2 regions of the Microbacterium sp. OR16 genome follow, and region 1 is predicted to be linked to the other one. Evidence: predicted binding sites of a transcription regulator. Region 1 holds the regulator's gene; the other holds the start of a gene.
The links. The regulator HrcA, encoded in region 1, represses chaperone genes, less so after heat shock. The targets are predictions, from matches to a motif close to TTNGCACTCGNNNNNNNCGAGTGCNAA.
Positions count from the first base shown of each region.

Region 2: a site for HrcA is predicted at 2,611-2,637, ahead of groES (co-chaperone GroES). Genes of this name have one in related genera too.

Region 1 covers NZ_JAZEXK010000001.1:947,045-954,398, reverse strand. Annotated here, with positions in the region: gene V2S05_RS04630 (ABC transporter permease) at 1-725, opposite strand, end outside; gene lepA (translation elongation factor 4) at 987-2,837, shown strand; gene V2S05_RS04620 (DUF1990 family protein) at 2,898-3,548, shown strand; gene hemW (radical SAM family heme chaperone HemW) at 3,599-4,846, shown strand; gene hrcA (heat-inducible transcriptional repressor HrcA) at 4,972-6,006, shown strand; gene dnaJ (molecular chaperone DnaJ) at 6,050-7,159, shown strand; gene V2S05_RS04600 (16S rRNA (uracil(1498)-N(3))-methyltransferase) at 7,192-7,354, shown strand, end outside.
Region 2 covers NZ_JAZEXK010000002.1:69,315-76,668, reverse strand. Annotated here, with positions in the region: gene V2S05_RS11000 (hypothetical protein) at 1-165, shown strand, start outside; gene V2S05_RS10995 (hypothetical protein) at 170-1,354, shown strand; gene V2S05_RS10990 (THUMP-like domain-containing protein) at 1,355-2,536, opposite strand; gene groES (co-chaperone GroES) at 2,722-3,018, shown strand; gene V2S05_RS10980 (hypothetical protein) at 3,240-4,427, shown strand; gene V2S05_RS10975 (hypothetical protein) at 4,522-4,734, shown strand; gene V2S05_RS10970 (dynamin family protein) at 4,766-6,634, shown strand; gene V2S05_RS10965 (dynamin family protein) at 6,634-7,354, shown strand, end outside.

The DNA of each region.
Region 1 (7,354 bases):
CGCCGGATGGCCTGGGACTTGGTGAGCCCCTTGGCGCGTGCCGTGCGGACGTAGTCGGCGCTGATGTTGTCGAGCAGCAGCGAGCGCTGCAGGAAGTGCGTGCCCGCGTACCCGGTCACGACGAGCGCGATGGTCGGCAGGATCAGATGCTGCAGTGCGTCGACGAGCACCGGGAAGAATCCGGTGACCCCCTCGCTGGACGACCCGGTGACGTAGAAGACGCGCGTGTCGACCCAGTTGTTGAAGTTGATGGCGAGGATCACCACGGCGAGGGCGGCGACGATGATGTTGATGTTCATCGTGATGATCGACACGGCCTGCCAGATGCGATCGCCGAGCTTGTACTGGTGGGATGCCGTGTACACGCCGATCCAGATGCCCAGGACGGTCATGATGATGGTCGCCCCGAGCACCAGCTCGGCGCTGACCCACATGCGGTAGCCGATCTCGTTGTTCACCGAGCCGCCGGTGGGGCTGAGGCCCCAGTCCCACCGGAGCAGGATGCCCGTGAGCCAGGTCCACCACCGCTCGATCAGCGGAGTGCTCTCACTGAGATTTCGCGGTCCGAGCAGACCTTCGATCTGCTCAGGACTCAGGGGCGGTTTGCGGCCGACGTAGTTACTTCGCGGATCGAGGAATGACCAGGCAAGGAAGTAGGTGACATTCGTCGCGACCACGATCATGAGCAGCCAGCCGAGTGTCCGGCGCACGAGATACTTGATCAAGGTGGAGGGTCTTTCTCTTTTACAGCCGTGCGCGGGATCTCCGACGCGACGCTGAGTCGGGATGACGTTATAGGTCATTCCGCTTCCAGCCTACGCCGACACCCGCGGGGAGGCTGTGACGGAGTCGTATAGCCGATGGGACCCAGTCTCGCCGGATCGCCTCGGGCAACTTCGCGAGACTATCACCGGTGCAGCGGAATGGGGATTGCGCCGGGCTGAACGTAGACTTGTCTGAACCCTCTCGGACGCCCCAAGGACCACATGTCACCCCGCGCTCTCACCCCGCTGTCACCGGCAGCGACGCCCGCCACGCAGATCCGCAACTTCTGCATCATCGCCCACATCGATCACGGCAAATCGACCCTGGCCGATCGGATGCTGCAGGTCACCGGCTCGGTGGCGGATCGCGACATGCGCGCTCAGTACCTCGACCGCATGGACATCGAGCGCGAGCGCGGCATCACCATCAAGAGCCAGGCCGTGCGGATGCCCTGGTCGGCCGGCGGCGAGACCTTCGCCCTGAACATGATCGACACGCCCGGTCACGTGGACTTCACTTACGAGGTCTCCCGTTCGCTGGCGGCGTGCGAGGGCGCCATCCTGCTGGTCGACGCGGCGCAGGGCATCGAGGCGCAGACCCTCGCGAACCTGTACCTGGCGCTCGAGAACGACCTGCACATCATCCCCGTGCTGAACAAGATCGATCTTCCTGCGGCCGATCCCGAGAAGTTCGCCAAGGAGCTCGCCGATCTCATCGGCGGCAGGCCCGAGGACGTGCTGCGCGTGTCGGGCAAGACCGGCGTCGGCGTTGAGGAGCTGCTCGACCGCATCGTGCAGGACATCCCGGCCCCGGTCGGCGACCCGGATGCCCCGGCGCGAGCCATGATCTTCGACTCGGTGTACGACTCGTACCGCGGTGTCGTGACCTACGTGCGCATGGTCGACGGCAAGCTGAACCCGCGCGAGCGGATCCAGATGATGTCGACCAAGGCGATGCACGATCTGCTCGAGATCGGGGTCTCCAGCCCCGAGCCGATCCCGTCGAAGGGGCTCGGCGTCGGCGAGGTCGGCTACCTGATCACCGGTGTGAAGGACGTGCGCCAGTCGAAGGTGGGCGACACGGTCACCACCGCCAGGGGAGCCGCCACCGAGGCGCTCGCCGGCTACACCGACCCGAAGCCCATGGTTTTCTCGGGCATATACCCGATCGACGGCAGTGACTACGCCGAGCTGCGCGAGGCGCTCGACAAGCTCAAGCTGTCGGACGCATCTCTGCAGTACGAGCCCGAGACGTCGGTCGCGCTCGGCTTCGGCTTCCGCTGCGGCTTCCTCGGCCTGCTGCACCTCGAGATCATCACCGAGCGACTCTCGCGCGAATTCGGGCTCGACCTCATCACCACCGCGCCGAGTGTGATCTACGAGGTCATCACCGACACCGGCGAGACGGTGATCGTCACCAACCCGAGCGAGTACCCTGACGGGCGCGTCGCCTCCGTCTCCGAGCCGATGGTGAAGACCGCGATCCTGCTGCCCAAGGACTACGTCGGCACGGTCATGGAGCTCTGCCAGTCGCGGCGGGGTGCGCTGCTGGGCATGGAGTACTTCTCGGAGGAGCGGGTCGAGCTGCGTTACCGGATGCCGCTCGGCGAGATCGTGTTCGACTTCTTCGACCAGCTGAAGTCCAAGACGCAGGGCTACGCCAGCCTCGACTACGAGCCCGACGGGCAGCAGGAGGGAGACCTCGTCAAGGTCGACGTACTGCTGCAGGGCGACAAGGTCGACGCGTTCAGCGCGATCGTGCACCGCGACAAGGCGTACGCCTACGGCACGCTGATGACCGAACGGTTGCGCAAGCTCATCCCTCGGCAGAACTTCGAGGTGCCCATCCAGGCCGCCATCGGCGCCCGCATCATCGCCCGCGAGACCATCCGCGCGCTGCGCAAGGACGTGCTCGCCAAGTGCTACGGCGGTGACATCAGCCGCAAGCGCAAGCTGCTCGAGAAGCAGAAGGAGGGCAAGAAGCGCATGAAGATGGTCGGCCGCGTCGAGGTGCCCCAGGAGGCGTTCATCGCCGCGCTGTCGGGTGACGTCGAGGGCAAGGACAAGAAGTAGGACGCTCGGGACGCGGTGTCGTTCGGAGACTGTTCAGACAGGTCGCTTAGGCTGGAGATCATGCGTCGGGGGACTTTCCGTGAAGGCACGGTCGACTATGCCGCAGTGGGTGCGACCCACGCACCGGACCTGATGCAGTATCCGCCCGAACGCAGTATTCCCGCGGAGGCATCGTGGCGTCTCGGCAGCGGTGAGGACCGCTTCCGCACCGCCGGCGAATCGCTTCTGTCGTGGACCGCGCAGCGCGCGGCCGGCCTCGAGCTGCGCGATGTGCGCCCGGCCGCGGGTTCGGCGTACACGGGCGTGAGCTTCGACGCCGAGGGCGCGCCCATCGCGCCGAACCGCACCCAGGTCGAGCAGCGCTTCGCCACCGACGGCACGCCCTTCGTCGCGCCGGGCACGACCCTCAAGCTGCACGGCCGCGTCAAGGGCATGAGAGCGGATGCCGAGCTGCGGGTGATCTCGGTGACCGAGGAGCGGCGCCGCATCGGCTTCGTGCTCGGCACGGTCGGCGGCTCGGTGGTGAGCGGCGAGGAGTCGTTCGACATCGACTGGCGCGAAGACACCGACGAGGTGTGGTTCACGGTGCGGGCGTTCGACGCTCCCGTCGCCCTGCTGTACCGCCTTCCCGGGATGGTGCGGCGGCGTCGTCGCGAGCTGTTCGCCCTCTACCTGCGCGCGATCTCGCCGCTGTACGCCACCCCGATCTGATGGTGCGCGCTCGCTGATGGCACAGGCATTCTGATGGCGCGGACGCTCTGATGGCCGGGCCGCTTCCGCTGGGCGACCCGGCGCCGGCCGACGGCCGTCTGCCCGACGACCTCGCCGTCGACCGCGCGGTGCCGTTCTCGGCCTACCTGCACGTGCCGTTCTGCCGGGTGCGCTGCGGATACTGCGACTTCAACACCTACACCGCGACCGAGCTGCGCGGAGCGAAGCAGGACGAGTACGCCGACACGCTCATCCGGGAGATCGCGCTGGCGGGCGCGGTGCTCGGCGAAGCCGACGGCATCCGCCCGCTCGACACCGTCTTCTTCGGCGGAGGCACTCCGACGCTGCTGCCCGCCGGCGATCTGGCGCGGATGCTCACCGCGGCGACCTCGGCGTTCGGCATCCGCGACGGCGCCGAGGTGACGGTCGAGGCCAACCCCGACACCGTGACGCCCGAGGTGGTGCGGACGCTGCTGGATGCCGGGGTCACCCGCCTCTCGATCGGGATGCAGTCGGCCGTGCCGCACGTGCTGGCGGCACTCGACCGCACGCATCGGCCCGAGAACGTGCGCACGGCCGTCGACGCGGCACGCGATGGCGGGCTCGACGTGAGCGTTGACCTGATCTACGGCGCCCCTGGCGAGTCGCTGGCGGACTGGGAGAGGTCCCTCGATGCGGCCCTCGACCTCGAGCCCGACCACATCTCGGCGTACGCGCTGATCATCGAGGACGGCACCAAGCTCGCCAGGCAGATCAGGCGGGGCGAGGTGCCGGCGCCCGACGACGACCTGCAGGCCGACATGTACGAGGTCGCCGACGAGCGCCTCGGTGCGGCGGGATACGAATGGTACGAGGTCAGCAACTGGGCGCGTCGTTCGTCGGGCGCGGGAACCCCCGAGGGGAGGGACCACCGGTCGCGGCACAACATGGCGTACTGGCGCGGCGCGGACTGGTGGGGCTTCGGGCCCGGCGCCCACAGCCATGTCGCCGGTCTGCGGTGGTGGAATGTCAAGCATCCGGCGGCGTACGCGCAGCGTCTCGCCCTCGACGAGTCGCCCGCCGCAGGCCGCGAGCGGCCCGACCTCGAGGCGCGCACCCTCGAGCGGGTGCTGCTGCAGAGTCGCCTCGCGGAGGGCCTGCCGATCGACGACATCGCCGAAGGCCGCCGCGATCGGGTCGCCGAGCTGATCTCGGACGGACTGGTCGATGCCGCCACGGCTCTGCGGCAGCGTCGCGTGCGCTTGACCCTGCGGGGCCGGCTGCTGGCGGATGCCGTGGTGCGCGCGCTCACCGATTAGCGCGACCCGCACAGCCGACGCGACCCCCACGGCCAGTGCGACCCGCACAGCCGGCGCGAGCCTGAGGGGGAGCCCGAGCAGGTAGGATTGGCACTCGGAACGTTCGAGTGCCAGCGGGAGGGATGATGGTCACACAGCGAGGCCTTGAGGTCCTCCGTGCGATCGTGCAGGACTACGTCGCCACGCACGAACCGGTCGGCAGCAGATCGATCGTCGAACGCCATGCGTTCGGCGTCTCGGCCGCGACGATCCGAAACGACATGGCCCAGCTGGAAGATGAAGAGCTGATCACCGCTCCGCACACCTCCTCGGGGCGGGTGCCGACCGACAAGGGATACCGGGTCTTCGTCAACCACCTCGCCCAGGTGCGCCCGCTGTCGGCGCCGCAGCGCACCGCGATCGAGTCGTTCCTCGCCGCGCCCAGCGACCTCGACGACCTGATGGCCCGCACGGTGCGGGTGCTCACCCAGCTCACCGGTCAGGTCGCTCTCGCCCAGTACCCGTCGTTCGCGCGCGCGAGCATCACCCACGTCGAACTCGTCGCCCTGGCGCCCAACCGCGTGCTGGTGGTGCTGGTCACCGACGCGGGCGGGGTGTCGCAGCGGATCTCGCCGCTGCCGATCGACATCGACGACGCAGACCTCGCAGTGCTGCGCGCCCAGCTCGCGGCGCTCATCACCGGCCGTGCCGTCGGTGAGGCGTCCGAGCGCATCGCATCGGCGCGCGAACCGCAGACCGGCTCGCGCCTCGCGCCCGCGCTGTCGTCGCTGGCGGCGGTGATCGCCGAGGAGCTGGCCGAATTCCGTCAGGAGCGGCTGGTGATGGCGGGGGCTGCCACGCTTGCGCGGCGCGAGCAGGACTTCCGCGGCAGCATCCATCCTCTGCTCGAGGCGATCGAGGAGCAGGTGACCCTGCTGCGGCTGATGAGCGAGATGGTGACCGACGAGCACGGTCTCGCCACGAGCATCGGCACCGAGAACGCCCCGTTCGGCCTCGGTGAGGCGTCGATCGTGGCGAGCAACTACGCCGCGCCAGGCAGCACGGCGCGCGTCGGCGTGATGGGGCCGACCCGCATGGACTACCCGAGCAACCTCGCCGCAGCACGGGCCGTCGCCCGCTATCTGTCGCGGATGCTCGAAGAAGACGAGGCCGCCCGCTGATCCGGGCGACCGAATACACGAACGCACACGAAGAAAGGTGACCGTGGCGGATCACTACGAGGTCCTCGGGGTGTCGAAGGACGCTTCCCAGGACGAGATCAAGAAGGCCTATCGCAAGCTCGCCAGGCAGCTGCACCCGGACGTGAATCCGGGGGAGGACGCGGCTGAGCGGTTCAAGCTCGTCACGCACGCCTACGACGTGCTCAGCGACGAGGACTCCCGGCGCCGCTATGACATGGGCGGCGACCAGAACGGCGGATTCGGCGGCGGGTTCGGCGGATTCGGCGACATCTTCGAGACGTTCTTCGGTGCCGCGGGCGGCGCCCGTTCCGCGCGTCCGCGGTCGCGTCGCGAACGGGGTCAGGATGCGCTCGTGCGCATCAACCTCGAGCTCGGCGACGTCGTGTTCGGCGTGCACCGGGACATCGAGGTCGACACCGCGGTGCTCTGCGAGACCTGCCACGGCAGCTGCTGCCAGCCCGGCACGTCTCCGGTCACCTGCGACGTCTGCGGCGGCAGCGGCCACGTGCAGCGCCAGGTGCGCAGCCTGCTCGGCAACGTCGTGACCACCCAGCAGTGCGGCACCTGCGAGGGCTACGGCACCGTCATCCCCAACCCCTGCGGGTCGTGCGCCGGTCAGGGCCGCGTGCGCTCGCGGCGCACGGTCGCCCTCGACATCCCGGCCGGCGTCGAGACCGGTCTGCGCCTGCAGCTGCCAGGCTCGGGCGAGGTCGGTCGCGCGGGAGGCCCGAACGGCGACCTGTACGTCGAGGTCGCCGTCGCACCGCATCCGGTCTTCAGCCGGGACGGCGACGATCTGCTCGCCACGCTCGAGGTGTCGATGACGGATGCCATCCTCGGCACCTCCGCGACCATCGAGGGCCTCGACGGCACGGTCGATCTGGAGCTGCGGGCCGGCGTCCAGTCGGGTGACGTGCTCACGATCGACGGCAGGGGCATCACTCCGTTGCGCGGATCTCAGCGCGGCGACCTGCGCGTGGGCGTGCAGGTTCTCACGCCGACGCGGCTCGACGGGGCGCAGCGCAAGCTCATCGAGGACTTCGCCAAGAAGGCGAAGGCTCCGGAGCCCAAGCTCGCCCAGTTCCAGCAGGGGCTGTTCTCGAAGCTGCGCGACCGCTTCCGCAGCCACTGACCGACTTCCGCACCACAGCCGATCGGAGCCCCATGGCCCTGCACTTCGTCGTACCCGACTGCACCGACGCCACCATCGGCGAACTCGTCCGGCTCACCGGATCAGAGGCGAAGCACGCCTCGGTGGTGCGCCGGGTGCGCGTCGGCGAGACCGTGACGATCGGCGACGGCAGGGGTGTCTGGCTCGAGGGCGCGG
Region 2 (7,354 bases), on a different contig from region 1:
CGCACCTGCATCCATGTCGTCGATCCGGCGTCGAACGCCGTCGTGCAGTCATGCGAGCCGTCGGACGACGGCGTCTACACGCTGCGGGTGAACGGCGCCACGTATGAGGTGCGCGAGTCGAGCATGCGTGGTCCGGTGCTGACCGTGGTGCGAAACGGCGGGTGATCGCGTGCGCGAAGCCGCTGACGACGCCCGGCGACGCGAGTTGCAGCGACTCGCGTTCGCGCCCGGCGGTCGATTGACGGATGCCGAGGCAGCCGAGCTGCGCGACCTCACCGCGCCATCGGCGTCGGCGCCGGCGTCGGCGTCGGCGCCGGAGACGGCGGCGCCTTCGTCGACCGCATCCGACCATTCGTGCATCTCGTCATCGGCGGCATCCGCAGCGCCGGCGTCAGCATCGCGTCGGTCCGCGTCCGCGTCAGACGCACCGGCCTCCGCAACCGCTGCGCTGGGTCCGCCAGCCGTACCGCCGGCAGCAGCCGCACCGCCGGTGTCACCCTCCGCAGCACCGGCCTCTGAGTCCCCGACGGGGCGAGAGCGCGCACGCCGGCTCCAGCGCATCCCGGTCGTCATCCTGGCAGCTGTCGTCTCGGTGCTGCTGGGGGTAGGGGCCGGATGGCTGCTGTTCGGTCGCGCCGACGGCGGGCCGGCCCTGACCGATGCGCAGCGCAGCACGATGGTGCAGCTCGATGCGTCCGAGGAGTTCGATCCGGGATCGATCCTGCTGGTCGGAGCGAGAGACGGCGCCGAGGCCTGGTACGCGACCAAGGATGCCGACGACAGCGAATGCCTGGTGCTCATCGCCGGCGACGAGCGAACGACGGCGTGCCAGCGCACCGGCCGGGCGAACAGCTTCGGGCTGCAGGCGAACGTGAACGCGACGATCGACGACGAGCAGGTCATCGTCTGGGCCGTGCTGCTGGAAGGCGCCGATGGTGAGATGGTCGCGGTGATCCAACGCGAGCAGAACGTGGTCGAGTACGACTGGCGATCGCAGTACAGCGGGCGCGATCTCGAGATCGCCGAGTTCATCGACGCGAGGGGATACTCCGGCGACAGCCTGCAGGTGGTGGGATACGACGACGCGCTGCCCGTGTGGATGACGTTCTCGGGTGCGGAGTTCTGCATGATCGTCGCCGAACCTACCGCCCTGCTCGCCGACGCGTGCTCGTCGTTCGACCCGGCCGGGGGAGGCCGGATGGACCTGCGCACCGATCGGGCGACGTACCAGCTGAACCTGTCGAGCAGTGCCGAGCCGACGCTGACGATCATCCGCACCCCCGACTCGATCGTCTGCGACGTCGACTCGGGCTACTGCGGTGTCGACGACAAGACGGGCGAGCCGTCGGGCTGATCAGACCCGGTCGGCGAGGATCGCCACGCGCCCGGCCGCCGTCCTGGTGAGGATCAGGGTCGCAGCGTTCGAGCCCTTCAGGCTCAGCTTCTTCCGGAACGCGGCGGGGTCGATGTCCATGCCGCGCTTCTTGATCTCGAGGCGCCCGATGTCGTGCGCGCGCAACACCTGGCTGATCGTCTTCACGTGCGCCGGCATGGTCTCGCGCACGCGGAACGACTGCACGAAAGGGGAGGTGAGCGCCGCGTCGCCGGTGAGGTACGCGATCTGCTCGTCGATCATTCCGGCATCGAGCATCCGGGCCGCTTCGCCGATCAGCCGCGCGCGGATCACCGCTCCGTCCGGCTCGTGCAGGTACGCGCCCAGGGCGCGCACCGGCTCGTCGGCGGCGTCGGCCGGCGCGGTGATCTCGTGCGCCTGCCCGGCCTGCATCACCAGGGCCGAGCGACGGATGCCCTCGCGGGCCAGCTCGCCGCTCCACAGCACGAGCTCGACGACGCTTCCGTCGGCGCTCACCCACTGCGCCTCGACGTCGTCGGGGATCAGGTCGCGGTCGAGGCCAGGGCCGAGCTTGATGCCGGTGGGATGCCGCCGCGCGACGTCGAAGCACCAGTCGAGCGACGGCGACCAGTCGGCGGCGGACGTGCGAGTCGTCTCGCTGTGCCCCGCGGTGCGCCGGGCGGGATCGAGCCAGACAGCACCCTGCTCGGGAACGCTGTCCTCGGCGGCCCCCTGGCGCACGCTGGCTCCGGGGAAGGGCGCCAGGTTGTAGGCGGCGATCGCCGAGGTCACCTCATCGGCATCCACCGCGTCGACTTCGAGGCCGGCCCCGGCGAACGCGAGGCTGTCGCCGCCGATGCCGCAGCCGAGGTCCGCGACGCGGGTGATCCCAGCGCGCCGCAGCCGCACGGCGTGCATGGTCGCGACGCTCAGGCGCGTCGCCTGCTCGAGCCCCGCCCGGGTGAACAGCATCCGGTCGGCGAACTCGCCGAACTTCGCCCTGGCCTTGACCCGCAGGTGCGCCTGGCCGACCACAGCCGAGACCAGGTCGGGGGAGTGGCCGGCGGCGCGCAGCCGCGACACCGACCGGGCGACGTCAGCCGACGTCTCGACGGCACCGATCTCATCGAGCAGTGCGAGGCCCTCACGCGTGAGCAGCGCAGTCAGCTCGGACATCTCCACCTGTCCAGCCTACGGCGCGTGCCCGTCGCGCCGGTGTCGTCGCCCGGACCCAGCGCGCAGCGCCTGCCGGAGGGCTGGCACTCGCATTGCATGAGTGCCAGCGCTCGGCATACACTGGAGTTAGCACCCTCACCTCGAGAGTGCTAATGATCTTCTGAACTCAGTCACGAAAGAAGAGGTACACCGTGTCGGTTTCCATCAAGCCGCTCGAGGACCGCATCGTCATCCAGCAGGTCGAGGCAGAGCAGACCACCGCAAGCGGTCTGGTCATCCCCGACACCGCCAAGGAGAAGCCCCAGGAGGGCCAGGTCGTGGCAGTGGGCCCCGGCCGCATCGACGACAACGGCAACCGCGTTCCGCTCGACGTCGCCGTGGGCGACCGCGTGCTCTACAGCAAGTACGGCGGCACCGAGGTCAAGTTCGGCGCCGACGAGTACCTCGTGCTCTCGGCTCGCGACGTGCTCGCAGTCGTCGTCCGCTGACGCGGTTCGACACCAGCTCCCAGAGGGCCCGGATGCATGGCATCCGGGCCCTCTGTCATGCCCCGGCTTCTCAACCCCTATCGATCCCCGAGCCGAACCCGCGGATGCCCCCGATGAGCCCCTACAGGCCTCGGGGCGGCCCCCGATGCCGCCGACGAGGGCTGGCCGCACACTCGTAACACGCGCCACCTGGCGCATACACGATGAAGGGGTAATCGATCATGGCTCTCGACGGCAACGCCAACACATCCGGAGCCCAGTGGAACCTGGGTATCGCCAACTCCGGAAACACCGACGACAACTCGGACAACTCGGTCACGGACAACAGCGACAGCTCCGACAACTCGGTCACTGACGACAACTCGGACAACTCGGTCACGGACAACAGCGACAACTCGGTCACGGACAACAGCGACAACTCGGTCACGGACAACTCCGACAACTCGGACAACAGCGACAACTCCGACAACTCCGACAACTCGGTCACGGACAACTCGGACAACTCGGACAACTCGGACAACTCCGACAACTCGGACAACTCCGACAACTCGGACAACTCCGACAACTCGGTCACGGACAACTCCGACAACTCGGACAACAGCGACAACTCCGACAACTCGGTGACCGACAACTCCGACAACAGCGACAACTCGGACAACTCGACCAACGACTCGTACAACGACAACTCCGACAACTCCGACCACTCGTGGCGGGACAACTCGGATCACTCGGTGACCGACTCGTACAACACGCTCTACGACAACTCCGTCACCTCGGGGGTGCGGCAGTTCAACACGGGCTTCGGCGACGTCAGCATCGGCGCCGGCGGCGGTGGGCTGGGAGCGATGGCGGGAACGGGATCGCTCAGCATCGACGGACGGACCACGCTCAACGACCAGTCGGTCAACCAGAGCATCTCGGCGGGCGGCGACGTCGGTCAGCACTTCGGACAGAGCAGCATCATCGCATCCGGAGACGGCTCGGCAGCGGCAGGCGGTGACGCGACGGTCATGAACGTCAGCACCGACATCAGCATGGGCGACGTCTGGACGGGCAACACCTGGAACACCGATTCGTTCAACGAGGACTACTCGCAGGACTGGTCGTTCACCGACTCGTTCAACGACAACTCCGACAACTCCGACAACTCGGACAACAGCGACAACTCCGACAATTCGGACAACTCGGTGACCGACAACTCGATGACGGACAACTCGATGACCGACAACTCGCAGGACTGGTCGTTCACCGACTCGTTCAACGACGAGTCGATGGTCGACAACTCCCACACCTGGACGGCCGACGACTCGTTCAACGACAACTCGACGGTCACGAACGACATGGACATGACGCTGAACGACTCCAACGTCGACAGCCCCTTCGGGGACGCGTCCGACGTCGCCTTCTGACAGATCGAGCGGGCGCACGACCTGCCTGGCCGTCCCTCTGGTGGGCGGCCAGGCACACCACTAAGCTCCTGAGCACTCGAGGGGAGTGAGAGCAATGTCTGACGAACCGGATGTCACCCCGTCGGACGACGGCGCGCCCTGGGGAGACGCGGATCTTCTCGATCCGTTCGGCGCCGACGCCTTCACTCAGGAGATCGCGAACATCTCGGAATCCGATTGGGACCTGAACGCCGACGAGATATGGGGAGATCTCGACGGCGGCCAGGGCGACGGGACAGACCTGCCCGGGCCCGAGCTGTTCGCCTGATCCGCATCGGACACGACAGAAGGGGGCGCACGTGCCGGGAGAGCATGCAGCTGGGGAAGCGAAGATCGTCGACGTCATCCACGACGTCGGCGATCTCGCCGCGTCTTCGGGGAGGAACGACCTCGCCGCTCGACTGGCCAGCACCAAGCAGCGGCTGGACGACCCGGCGGTGCGCGTCATCGTGGTCGGCGAGTTCAAGCAGGGCAAGAGCAAGCTGATCAACGCGCTCGTCAATGCTCCGGCCTGTCCGGTCGACGACGACGTCGCCACCAGCGTTCCGACCACGGTCGGCTACGCCGAGCAGCCGTCGGCGTGGGTGATCGAGCGACCCGCCAGCGGGGCGGGTGAGCCGCAGCGCCGCCAGATACCCCTCGAAGACCTGGCACAGTACGTCTCCGAGCGCGGCAATCCCGCGAACGAACGCGGCATCCTCTCCGCCGAGGTGCTGCTGCCCCGCGAGATCCTGCGCGGGGGCCTCACGCTCGTCGACTCGCCGGGTGTGGGCGGTCTCGAATCGTCGAACTCGCTGGCCACCCTCGCCGCGCTCTCGTCGGCGCACGCAGTGCTGCTCGTGTCGGACGCCTCTCAGGAGTACACCGAGCCCGAGGTGCAGTTCCTCCGGCACGCCATGCGCATCTCGCCGAACGTCGCCGCGGTCCTTGCCAAGACCGACCTGTACCCGGAATGGCGACGCATCGAGGAGATCGACCGCGCGCACCTCAGCGGCGATCAGGACATTCCGATCTTCTCGGTCTCGAGCGATCTGCGGCTGCTGGCCGCCGAACTGCAGGACCGCACCATGAACGACGAGTCGGGCTTTCCCGCTCTCGTCGCGCATCTGCGTCGGGAGGTGCTCGGCCGCGCCGAGACCATCCACACGCGCGGCGCCGTGCACGATCTCATCTCGGTCGTCGAGCAGCTGGAGATGTCGCTGCGCGCCGAGCTGAACGCGCTGCTGAACCCCGAGGACACGCCCCGCATGATCGCAGAGCTCGAGGCGGCGAAGGCGAAGGCGGACGACTTCCGCGGGCGCTCCGCGCGCTGGCAGGTGCTGCTGACCGACGGCATCGCCGACCTCGTGGCCGACATGGAGCACGACGTGCGGGATCGACTTCGCAAGGTGCAGCGAGAGGCGGAGCGCGCCATCGACGAGGGCGACCCCGGCCCGATCTGGGACCAGATCCGCGAGTGGCTGGATCAGCGCGTCACCGCCGCGGTGTCGGAGACCTTCGTGTGGACCGACGAGCGCTCCCGGTGGCTCTCGGAGGAGGTCGCCGAGCTGTTCAGCCAGGACCAGGCCGACATCCCGGTCAGCGATGTGTCCGACATCCGCGGCGTCCTCGACCCGGTCGAAGACATCGCCGGCCTCGAAGCGGGCCAGCTCAGCGCGGGGGAGAAGATCTACATCGGGGTGCGCGGCTCGTACGGCGGCGTCCTGATGGTCGGCCTGGTGACCGGGCTCGTCGGCATGGCCCTGATCAACCCCCTCTCGCTTCTCGCGGGCGTGCTCGTGGGCCGTCGGGCGTACCGGGAGGACATGGGCAACAGGCTGAGTCGTCGCCAGCAGGAGGCCAAGATCATCGTCAGGCGCTACATCGACGAGGTCACGTTCCAGGTGGGCAAGCAGCTCAAAGACCGTCTGCGCCTCGTGCAGCGCACCGCGCGGGATCACTTCGGCGCGCTCGCGGAAGAGCTGCACAGCTCTTTGTCGGATGCCCTGCAGCGAGCCCGTCAGGCGGCATCCGGCTTCACGTCCAGTCGAGACCAGCGTGTCATGCTGCTCAAGAAGCGTCTGGCGGAGCTCGAGCGGGTACGCCGGAGCATCCCCGCCCTCCCGCCGGCTCCGGCGGCGATCGGTCAGCCGCAGCGCGCCGCCGTCGGCGAGAGGGCGCGAGACTGATGCCCGCCGACGTCATCGCCGACACCGAGCAGCTGCTGCGCACCGCGCGGTCGGTGTACGCCGGCGACCGCGACGCGACCGCACTGGTCGACGACCTCGAGGTGCGGCTGCACGAGCCGCTGCGCCTGGCCATCGCGGGGATGGTGAAAGCGGGCAAGTCCACGCTGCTCAACGCGCTGCTGGGCGAGCGCATCGCCGCGACGGACACGGCCGAATGCACCCGGGTCGTCACCTGGTACCGCCACTCGCCCACGCCCAGACTCACCATGCACCTGCGCGACGGGACGGTCGCCCGGATGCCCGTTCGCCGCGAGCGCGGCCTGCTCGCCTTCGATCTGGGCGGGCGCGCCGCCGAAGACATCGAGTGGATCGACGTGGGCTGGCCGCTCGAGGGACTCACCTCCCTCATCCTCATCGACACGCCGGGCATCGCCTCCCTCTCCACCGAGACATCGGCCCGCACCGCGCGCTTCCTGACCCCGGACGACGCGCCGTCGGCGGCCGACGCCGTCGTCTACCTGATGCGCCATCTGCACGGCTCGGATGTGCGCTTTCTCGAGGCCTTCCGCGACACCGCGGCAGGGGCGGGAGCGAGCGTCTGCGCCCTGGCCGTCCTGTCGCGCTCGGACGAGGTGGGCTCCGGCCGCATCGACTCGCTGCTCTCGGCTCGACGGGTCGCACGCCGGTATGAGCGCGACGGCGCCCTCGGTGCCCTCGCTC